3 regions of the Bifidobacterium pseudocatenulatum DSM 20438 genome follow, and region 3 is predicted to be linked to each of the others. Evidence: riboswitches for the same ligand, from Rfam matches in the RefSeq annotation. Region 3 holds a riboswitch; each other region holds the start of a gene.
The links. Region 3 has a riboswitch for thiamine pyrophosphate ahead of BBPC_RS06655 (hydroxyethylthiazole kinase). Riboswitches for the same ligand answer to the same signal wherever they lie in the genome.

Region 1: linked by a shared signal. The riboswitch ahead of BBPC_RS05405 (ECF transporter S component) and the one ahead of BBPC_RS06655 (hydroxyethylthiazole kinase) in region 3 are both predicted to bind thiamine pyrophosphate.
Region 2: linked by a shared signal. The riboswitch ahead of BBPC_RS04325 (solute carrier family 23 protein) and the one ahead of BBPC_RS06655 (hydroxyethylthiazole kinase) in region 3 are both predicted to bind thiamine pyrophosphate.

What each region holds. Positions count from the first base shown of each region.
Region 1 is NZ_AP012330.1:1,279,800-1,283,034, forward strand. Features, by position in the region: gene BBPC_RS05400 (ABC transporter ATP-binding protein) at 1-1,200, opposite strand, end outside; gene BBPC_RS05405 (ECF transporter S component) at 1,296-1,910, opposite strand; TPP riboswitch at 1,941-2,043, opposite strand; gene BBPC_RS05410 (Mrp/NBP35 family ATP-binding protein) at 2,194-3,235, opposite strand, start outside.
Region 2 is NZ_AP012330.1:1,046,413-1,049,647, reverse strand. Features, by position in the region: gene gltB (glutamate synthase large subunit) at 1-1,176, opposite strand, end outside; TPP riboswitch at 1,391-1,493, shown strand; gene BBPC_RS04325 (solute carrier family 23 protein) at 1,475-2,908, shown strand; gene BBPC_RS04320 (LuxE/PaaK family acyltransferase) at 2,963-3,235, shown strand, end outside.
Region 3 is NZ_AP012330.1:1,584,207-1,587,441, reverse strand. Features, by position in the region: partial or broken gene BBPC_RS06660 (thiamine phosphate synthase) at 1-536, opposite strand, end outside; gene BBPC_RS06655 (hydroxyethylthiazole kinase) at 666-1,535, opposite strand; TPP riboswitch at 1,526-1,634, opposite strand; gene BBPC_RS06650 (hypothetical protein) at 1,725-3,235, opposite strand, start outside.

The DNA of each region.
Region 1 (3,235 bases), 300 kb from region 3:
CTCGTCATCGGTTTTCCCCATGGATTTAGGACCGACTGCCACTTCGTCGCGCACGCTGGACGTGACGAACTGGTGTTCCGGCTCTTGGAACACCATGCCGATTCGCCCAAGAAGATCCCTGCTTTTCCATGTGAAGACGTTGTTCTCCCTATGTGCGGGAACCATGCTTTCATCCATACTTACCCGACCGGAAATCGGCTTGAGCAAGCCAGCCAAAGTCAAAGCGAGCGTGGATTTTCCCACGCCGTTTTTGCCGGTCAGGGCGGTAATCTCGCCGGCATGGAACGCGAGGTTCACACGCTCGCCAAGAGCGAATTCACGTCCGAAGCTGAGATCCTCGGTTCGCAGAACAACATTTCCCGACGATTGATTGGATTCGGGAATATGGCTTTCGACGGTGCGCCCCGGAACCCAGGCACCACCTTTTGTCAATACCGGCGCCATGCTGCCAAACACTTCTTCCGGAGTGCCGTCGGCGATGACTCCGCTGACATGCGAATCGGATTCCGGCTTACCAAGCACAATGACACGATCCACCAAATCAAGCCATACGTCGATATGATGCTCCACCACCACCAAGGTTTCATGGGTTCGGTCAAGCACACCACGTACCGCATCATGCACTTCCTTGACGCCTTCCGGATCAAGGTTGGCGGTCGGCTCGTCAAGCAACAGCAGCCCGGGATGCATGGCGAGTACACCAGCCAAAGCCAGACGTTGACGCTGCCCGCCAGAAAGCCTGCGTGTGGAACGATCGAGTTTCATATAGCCAAGTCCAACAATGTCGAGTGATGAACGGACCCTGCTCCAAATCTCATTTTTTGGCAGATTCAGATTTTCACAACCAAAAGCAGTATCATCTCCCACACGTTCCAGAATCGTCTGCGCATCGGGATCCTGCAATACCAATCCTGAGCGCCCACGCGAATGACGGGCATCCGTTCCGTCAATCAGCAGCTCACCCTCGAGTTCGCCTTCATCATCACCGCCGAGCACGCCGGCAAGACCGGCCATCAACGTCGATTTTCCGGCACCGGAAGCGCCCAACAGCAACACGCGCTCCCCCGGCTGTATGGTGAAATCCACATGCCTTAACGCAAAATCCTTACGTGAGGCATGCCGCCATCCCCAATCGCGCGCGACCACCCCGGCTGCGGAAAACGGTTTTCCTGCATCAGTACCCATGAATCGTTCTTTCATTCCTTTTGCATTTGACATTCGCAAGGCGAACACGCATCAAAGAAGTCCCGTATCCACTCACCGTGAATGCGATACGGGACTTCACAAACGAATCGTCAGACCAGTTCCTGCGTGCGGCCGGATTCGAAACGGTCAAGCACGCCGGTTTTGGCGATGGCCACCTGTAGGAAATACATCACCATCCCGGCGAGCACTGCACCGGAAATGATGGAGGTGCCTAGGTAGATACTGGCACGCACCGTGCTCCAGGCCGGGTTGGTGATCCAGTAGTACAGACCGCAGCCTATACCTGCGAAGGCGCCGGCAATGGTGGTGGACAGCAGGTCCCACTTCCTGTAGGCAAAGACTGCGAAGCCGATTTCCGCGCCAAAGCCCTGCATGATGCCGACGATCAGTGAGCCGCCGACACCCCACTGGTTGCCCATGGTGAGCTCAAGCGCGGCGGCAAGGGTTTCCGCGAACAACGCGGCACCAGGTTTGCGCACGATAATGGCCGCCAAAGGACCTGCGAACAGCCAAAAGGCGTTAAGCAATCCTTCAAAACCAGGGGTCACCGCTCCGAAGAGAGCCAGTGGTGCGGTACAGACAATGTCCCAGCCCCAGAAGATCACACCGGACGCAACGGCAATGATGGCAGCCACGACAATATCGACTACACGCCACTTGTTGTTGTGCTTGCGCACTACGGAAGACTGCTTTTCTTCAATCATAGGATATGTGCCTTTCTCTCTTTGACAAGGCACGGGAATGGAGAGACGTCCGTGCGCCGGCATTACCCGGTATACGTTCATACGGTCGAAGCGTTTGCTTCCTCTCAGCCATACGGCCCCCGTGTCTGCGCTTGATACTACACAAGGCACAAGATTTTCACAAGGGCCGTTTCATTTTCGCTTCGTTTCCGGTATGGAATACGCTCGGTTTTTTGCAATGGCCTGTCTTCGCGGGTTTCCCTCCCATACTGAATGCAGTACGGGAACACGGTTCCATAGAGTTTTACAGGGGCCTGCGCATCAACGATTCAGCTAGGTTCCTGAATGTCTCGCCAATATCGTCGGCACGTAATGAGCCATCCTCATTCAGCACGGCCGGACGTCCGGCCTCACCAGTCTCCCTCAATTCCGGTTCCAACGGAAGCTGAGCTAGCAAAGGAACGTCATAACCGAGGCTTTCGGTCAGCTGTTCCGACACGCGCGCGCCGCCGCCTTCGCCGAAAATCCGCAGACGTTCACCCTTGTGCTCGTAATAGCTCATGTTTTCCACAACACCACGCACTTTCATCGGCACCTGCAGCGTCACCAGGCCGGAGCGGACCGCGATGTCGGATGCGGATGGCTGCGGCGTGGTGACCACCACCAGTTCCGCGTTCGGCAAGGCCTGGGCCACGGAAATCGCCATATCGCCGGTGCCTGGAGCCAAGTCAAGCAGAAGCACGTCGGGCTCACCCCACCACACGTCTGAAAGGAACTGTTCGAGCGAACGCTGCAGTCTCGGCCCTCTCCAAAGGATCGCGCGATCGGCGCCCGCAAACATGCCGATGGAAATCAATTTCGTTCCCCAAGCGGTGACGGGCATGAGCATGCCATTCAGATTGGTGGGTTGCGCGTGCACGCCGAACAGTCGCGGCAGCGAGAATCCATAGATGTCGGCATCAATGGCAGCCGTATCATAACCGAGCGCCGCGAAAGTGGCGGCAAGATTCGCGGTGACGGACGATTTGCCGACACCGCCCTTGCCGGATGCTATGGCGAAAATACGGGTTTTGATGCCCGGCTTGTTGAAGGGATTCTGCTTGCGCTCGGCTTTGAGACCGGCAACGAGTTGGGTGAGCTTGTCTTGGCTCATAGATCCGACTTCGATGCGCGGCAGCAGCGTTGCATCCGGGTAGGATGCCACCGCTCCGTTGATCTGGTTGGTGATGGTCTGCGATAATGGGCAGCCTTCTACCGTCAGTTCGACCTCCACACGAACCTCATAGGTGTTCGCCTTACCTTCCACCGGTATCGCATCGATGGCTGCGATCATGCCCAGATCAGTC
Region 2 (3,235 bases), 540 kb from region 3:
GTTCTCCGGGAGCACGCCGGTTTCGGATGCGAGCACGATGTAGCCGTCGTCGGTAAGCTGCCAGCGGCCGGGGCGGAAGCCGTTGCGGTCGAGCAGCGCGCCGACCTGGGTGCCGTCAGTGAAGATGATGTGCGCCGGACCGTCCCACGGTTCGATCAGCGTATTGTTGTATTCGTAGAACGCCCTGACATCGGGGTCAAGCTGGTCGTTCTTCTCCCATGCCGGCGGCAGCATCATGGAGATGGCATGTGGCATGGAACGTCCGGACAGGTGCAGCAGTTCGAGGCATTCGTCGAACGTGCCGGAATCGGAGTAGCCCGGGGTAGCGATCGGCAGCAGCGGCTTGAATTCGCCGAGCAGTTCGGAGCTTAGGCGGCCTTCACGTGCGGACAGCCAGTTGCGGTTGCCCTGGATGGTGTTGATCTCGCCGTTATGGGCCAGCTGGCGGAACGGCTGGGCCAGCGGCCAGCTCGGGAACGTGTTGGTGGAGAAGCGGGAGTGCACGATGGCGATCTTCGCCTTCATGCGCTCGTCGGAAAGATCCAGGAAGAAGGGCTTGAGCTGCATGGTGGTGAGCATGCCCTTGTAGGTGATGGTGCGTGCGGACAGGGACGCGAAGTAGATGCCCACCTCGTGTTCGACGCGCTTGCGGATGCGGAAGGTCTTGCGGTCCAGTTCGATGCCTGCGAGCTGGCCTTCGGGGTCGGCCACGACCAGCGTCTTGAACGCGGGCATGCTGGCGAGCGCCTGCAGTCCGAGTCCGTCCGGGTTGGTGGGTACGACGCGCCATGCGAGTACTTCGAGGCCTTCTTCGCGCACGATTTTGGCGATGGCTTGTTCTTGTTGTCCGGAGGTGGCGATGTCGCGGTCGAGGAATGCGATGCCGGCGGCGTAGTGGCCTTCTTCGGGCAGTTCGACGCCTGCGGTGGCGCGCATGAATTCGTCGGGCATGCTCATGAGGATGCCTGCGCCGTCGCCGGTGTTTTCTTCGGCGCCTACGGCTCCGCGGTGGTTGAGGTTGACGAGCACTTCGATGGCGTCGTCGACGATTTTGCGTTCGGGGCGCTTGTTGAGGGTGGTGACCATACCCACGCCGCAGGCGTCGTGCTCGGCGCCGGGATCGTACATACCTTGGGAATCATGGATCGTGAGATCTAACGGGGCGTGGAAAGTCACCGAAACCACCTTCAATGTTTTTGGGCAAGAAAAGTCTTGCGGTTCTTTAATGCGTGGTTTAGAATACCGCGCCCCTGTATCAAATACGTTTCGCGTGTCCATATAACGAATACTCGGAAAAGTCAAGACTGTTTTTCTTGGGAAAATGTGGAGGATATGTGTTGGGTTGTGGTGGTTGCCGGTATCGATGCGTGTCGTTATGCTGGTGGTTGTCCGAAGAGTACAGGGGAGCCGATGTGGCTGAGATGGGCGTTTGCCCGGACCCTTATGACCTGAACAGGGTAGTGCCTGCGTAGGGATGTTACGAACGGTGCGCGTGCGCGTCTTCTCTGTGCTGACGGCTGGTGTTTGGCCGTGTGTTTCGTGGAAAGAGAAGGGATTTGGCGTGTCTGATGCGTCGCAGGTGCCTGAGCAGCTTGGTTCGGGTTCGAAGAAGTTGACTCCGAAGAATGTGCTGCTGGGTTTGCAGCATGTGTTGGTGTCCAATGTGTGGCTTGATCCGGTGTTTGTGGCTGGTGCCATTGGCTTGCCGTTGGCGTTGTCGTCAAATATGGTGAATGCCATTTTCATTGTGTCTGGTTTGGTCACATTGATTCAGGCCACGAGGTTGGTGCGTTTGCCGATTGTGCAGGGTCCGTCCGCCGCGTTCGATGCGTTGATGATCGCTGCGGGCACTGCTGGTTCGTTGGCTGCCGCTGGTACGTCGATTTTTGTCAGTTCGCTGATTTTCTTGGTGCTGTGTCTGACCCGTGTGATTGAGAAGATGCGTTTTCTGTTCGCGCCGATGGTGTCGGGCGTGATTATTTTTCTGGTTGGCGTTTCGCTGTCGAGTTTCACGTTGAGCGAGTTTCTTGGTGGCGCTCCCGGCGATGATGGTTTTGCCGATCCGAAGACGTTGGCCGTGTCTATCGTGACTTGCGTGCTGGTGGTGGCGCTTTCCCAGTTCGGCAAGGGTATGGTCAGGGCGCTTTCCTATCTGATTGCTCTGGTTGCCGGCACTGCGCTTTCGATGGTATTTGGCATGGCTGATTTTTCCGGTGTCGCGTCGAAGCCTTGGTTTGGTCTTCCTCAGATTATGCCGTATGGCGGTTTTGACTTTGATGCGGCGGTGTTTGTGCCGTTCTTCATCGCATATATGGTTGCGATTATGGAGGCGCTTGGCGTGTATCAGGCGGCCAGTGAGATCCAGGGCGTCAAGCTTGAGGATCGTCAGGTTCGTTATGGTTTGGCCGGCGAGGCTGCCGGTTCCGCGATTTCTTCGATGATCGGCGGTTTCACCACTACCGCGTATCCGCAGAATGTCGCGTTGCTTAAGGTCACGGATGAGGGCAAGACCCGTACCCGTGTGCCGGTGATCATCGCCGGCGTGGTATTTGTGGTTCTTGGTTTCATTCCGAAGGCCGGAGCGGTATTGTCGTTGATTCCTTCCCCTGTGATCGGCGGCATTTTCCTGCCGGCCGCGGCAAGCCTGATCAGCACGGGCTTCAATACGCTGCGCAAGGTGGAGTCGAACGACCGTTCCCAGGCGGTCATTGGATTGTCCCTGCTGTTGGGCATCGCGCTGCCGAGCGCGTTGAGCGGCTTGGAGGGCGGCGCTCACGTGTTCTTCTCCAATTCGATTCTGGTTGGGGCGTTCTGTGTGGTGATTCTCAAGGCACTGCTGATCGACCTGCCGAATCTGATCAATCGTCGTAAAGGAAACAGCGAAGCTGAAGTTCCGTCGCAGATCTGATTTGCTTTCGAATATCAGTATCGTTTATAGAAAGGAATACCGCATATGACATCAATGTCGTTGGGTGCCGACGCGCAGGAAGTCAAGGCAAACGTGCTTGAGTTCATCGAAAAGTATGGTTGCGAGGTCGCTCCGGATGAGGCGTTCGACGCGCTCGCACATAAGATTTTCGCTTTCCAGTTTGCCCATAACATGCAGTATCGCGCGTATTGCATGTCTCGTAGGGTGACTCCGCAGATGTTGTCGGATTGGATGGATATTCCGCCGATGCCGGTGGATGGGTTCAAGATGCTGACGCTCACTTCGGTGCCTGAAGATGATTGCGAG
Region 3 (3,235 bases):
ATCTGCGCCTCGTCGAGCGTATGCCCGGAACCATCGTTGCCACCAACGGAAGCTTCCGGCTTGGTGGTGGACACGTGCAACGGGCCGGCCCCGATGTAGTCGATGCAGCCGGCAGGCAGCTCGTTGATCAGCTTCACCAGGCTTTCCGTTTCGGCAGACAAGCCCACAATGGCATCTTCCCCAAGCAACGCGCGGGCTTCCTGCGGTTCCAAGTCGGTTTGCCCAATATGCACGCCGTCAACTTTGATGCCCTTGTGACGTGCCTGCCAAACTACATCCACGCGATCGTCGATCACAAACGCCACGGAATCGGATTTGCCGTTGTTCTCGATAACCTGCGCGATATCGCGTGCCATGCTGGTGATGTCTTTCGCGTCGGTGTTCTTGGCTCGCAGCTGGATGAACGTTGCACCCCCGCGCAACGCATCCTCAATCACACCGGTAATAGTACGGCTCTTGCAATCCTGCGGGCCGACCACAAAGTAGGCGCTCATATCGAATGTATCGCGCATCGATGCATATGAATAATTGTTCATATAATCAACCCTTCTCGGTAAGTGATTCAGAAAACCTACAATGTGAACCGGCAATCGTCCATATTTTCCATATACGCAATTGCCGAACCCCGCATGATATGCCGAATACCATGCAGGGTTCGGCAAAGCCTAGTCGATGATGATTTCGGAAGCGGCGACTTCCTCGGCGGTGACGTTCCAAAGCGCGTCAAGCAGCGCCACTTGGAAAGATCCGGGACCGGACGATTTCGCTTCGGCGATTTCGGAAGCCCTGTTATACAGCAATGATGCCGAAATCGCGGCGACAAGCGGTTCGGCCACGGCCAGATACGTTGCGGTAACGCCGCCGAGCGAACAGCCGGCGCCGGTGATCTTCGTCATCATCGCGCTGCCGCCGGGCAAACGGAACACGCGCTCGCCGTCAGTCACCAGATCGACTGCTCCGGAAACGGCCACCGCGCCGGCTCCAACAGGGGAGTATTTCGCAAGATGACGAGCCACTCGTTTGGCCGCGTCAACGGCGGAATCGACTTCGTCGACGGCTTCCACGCCTGCCGGGCGAGTGCCGGGAACGGTGGAATCATGCTGTGCCAAACCCCACATCGCATCGAGCGCGATGATTTCGCTCGCATTGCCGCGCACAATGGTCGGCGGGTATGTGCGGAACGATTCGAGAATGGCGGTACGGGTTTTGCCGATGCCCGCGGCGACCGGATCAAGTACCCACGTCTTGCCGTTCTTGTGCAGTTTGTAGGCGATTTCCGGTAGCGCGTCCTTGAAGAACGGCAGGAGTGTGCCCACATTGATGTAGTTCGATCCGGCGATTTCCGCGGTGTCGATCACGTCGTCAGGCAGGAAGCTCATGGCTGCGGTGCCGCCGGCGGCCAGCTGCGCGTTGGCCACAAGATTCATCGTTACGAAATTGGTGAACGACTGTGCCAAAGGTGTGGTTTCGCGTACGTCGTTTACTGCCTGCGCAATCTGTTCACGCAATGCAGCTGCATATGAGTCATCGCCCATTGTCTGCTCCCTACGTTGGTCCTAACCAACAGGTTCAAAGGGTCAGGCATTTGCCTATCTCAGCTTCCGCTTTCGCCGGAAGCCCCCCTGCATGTACATAACATATCTAACCTATACAAAGGTGCTGACAGTGGCACGTTTTGCATAAACGAACAATCGACACGTTCCAGTTGGATGCCGGTCCACTTGTTATCTGCGCGTTGCGCCGTCGGGCCAGTCGATTCCAGGATCGGGCGAATGCAATACGTTCTCGTAAATGTCGTTGCGCACGTAAATTTCGCAGGCGCCTTCCGACCATGTGCTTTTCCAAGGTGTCTTGGTTTCGGCGATTTTGATTTTCGTGTAATGGTTTCTGTCGTAACCAAGGTCGGAGAAGAAAAATGGCTGATACAGAGTGTCGTAGAATTCGGGTTCGCCCCACGATTTCCATGTTTCGATGTCTTTCTTTCCCGCATAGGGGTCAACGCACCATTCCCACGACGAATAGCTTCGTCCCTTGTATGCATTGGCAAGAAGCGTATGGTCGAAGTAAGGGGCTGAATCGATAAGGGTGCTGCCGTACCAAGAAGTGTAGTCGATGCAGTCGGTGCCGCCGCAATATCCGCCTTTGTCGATGATTTTGTTGATTTCTGGATTGGAAGCGGTGTCGTTCTTGCTGACGCGTGTCCAGCCTGCCATCCAACGGTATTGCTCCAAATGGTTGGTTTTGATAAAAGACGCTACCGCCCGGGAAGACGAATAGTCGTACCGAATATCGCAAATACTGGCGCTTGCCGTCCAATACACGCTGACAAGCATGAAGATAAGACCGAGGATTTTGAAGAAACGGAGATACCGTTCCGTTTTCTTCGGTCCAAGAAGAGTCATAACACGGTTGTTGAGATTACGGATCCACTGAGGCCAATCGTTGGAATTGATTTTTTCGATATCGCAATCGATGGCGAGAATGGCGATGAAGAATCCCAAGATGATTCCCGCATGATGCATGGAAAGATGCGCGGTGAACGCAACGCTTATACCCAAGTATGTGGTGAGCAGCAATGATGCGGTTTTCCGGCGTAGGCAAATCTGAATAAGAAAACACCACATCAGGCATGACATTACGCACGGCATAAACAGCTCGCTTGGCGTGAGAGCGATGAACTGCATATTGCCATCCGACAGGGTTGAAGTGAACAACGTCTCGGAAGGCATTACCAGCCAGGTGTTGAATACGGAAACCCATGCGGGTGATGTTGTTGCAGTGCCATGTATGTCAAAGTCACCGTGGTATGTGCCGGGTGCGGGGAGTACGTTGAGGAGCAGTATAATGGCGAATACCAGTAGCAGAACAAGTCCCGCGAAACGCTGCTTGTTTTTTATAAGCGAGCGTTCGCCGCAGAGAAATTGAATCGTCCAATTCAAGGCAAGCATGCCGGCGATTGCCAATCCGTAAGAGCTCGTGGCGCATAGCAGCATCATGCTGAGTATGACTGGCCATGGCTTGGTGTTGCGGTTGTTCCAATTGATGGCTATGAGCAGCATTGCGGCGATCATAAGCGCATATGGTCTGGAAGTTACGCCATACTGGTAGCAAAGAAAATAGGAAAATGGCAGTATTACCTTTAGTAATTCTGGTAGTTTCGTTTTGAATTCCAAAAGCCAGATCATCAGCGCGGCGCACATAAGATTGAGGGATTTCAATCCTATTTCGTAAGGCA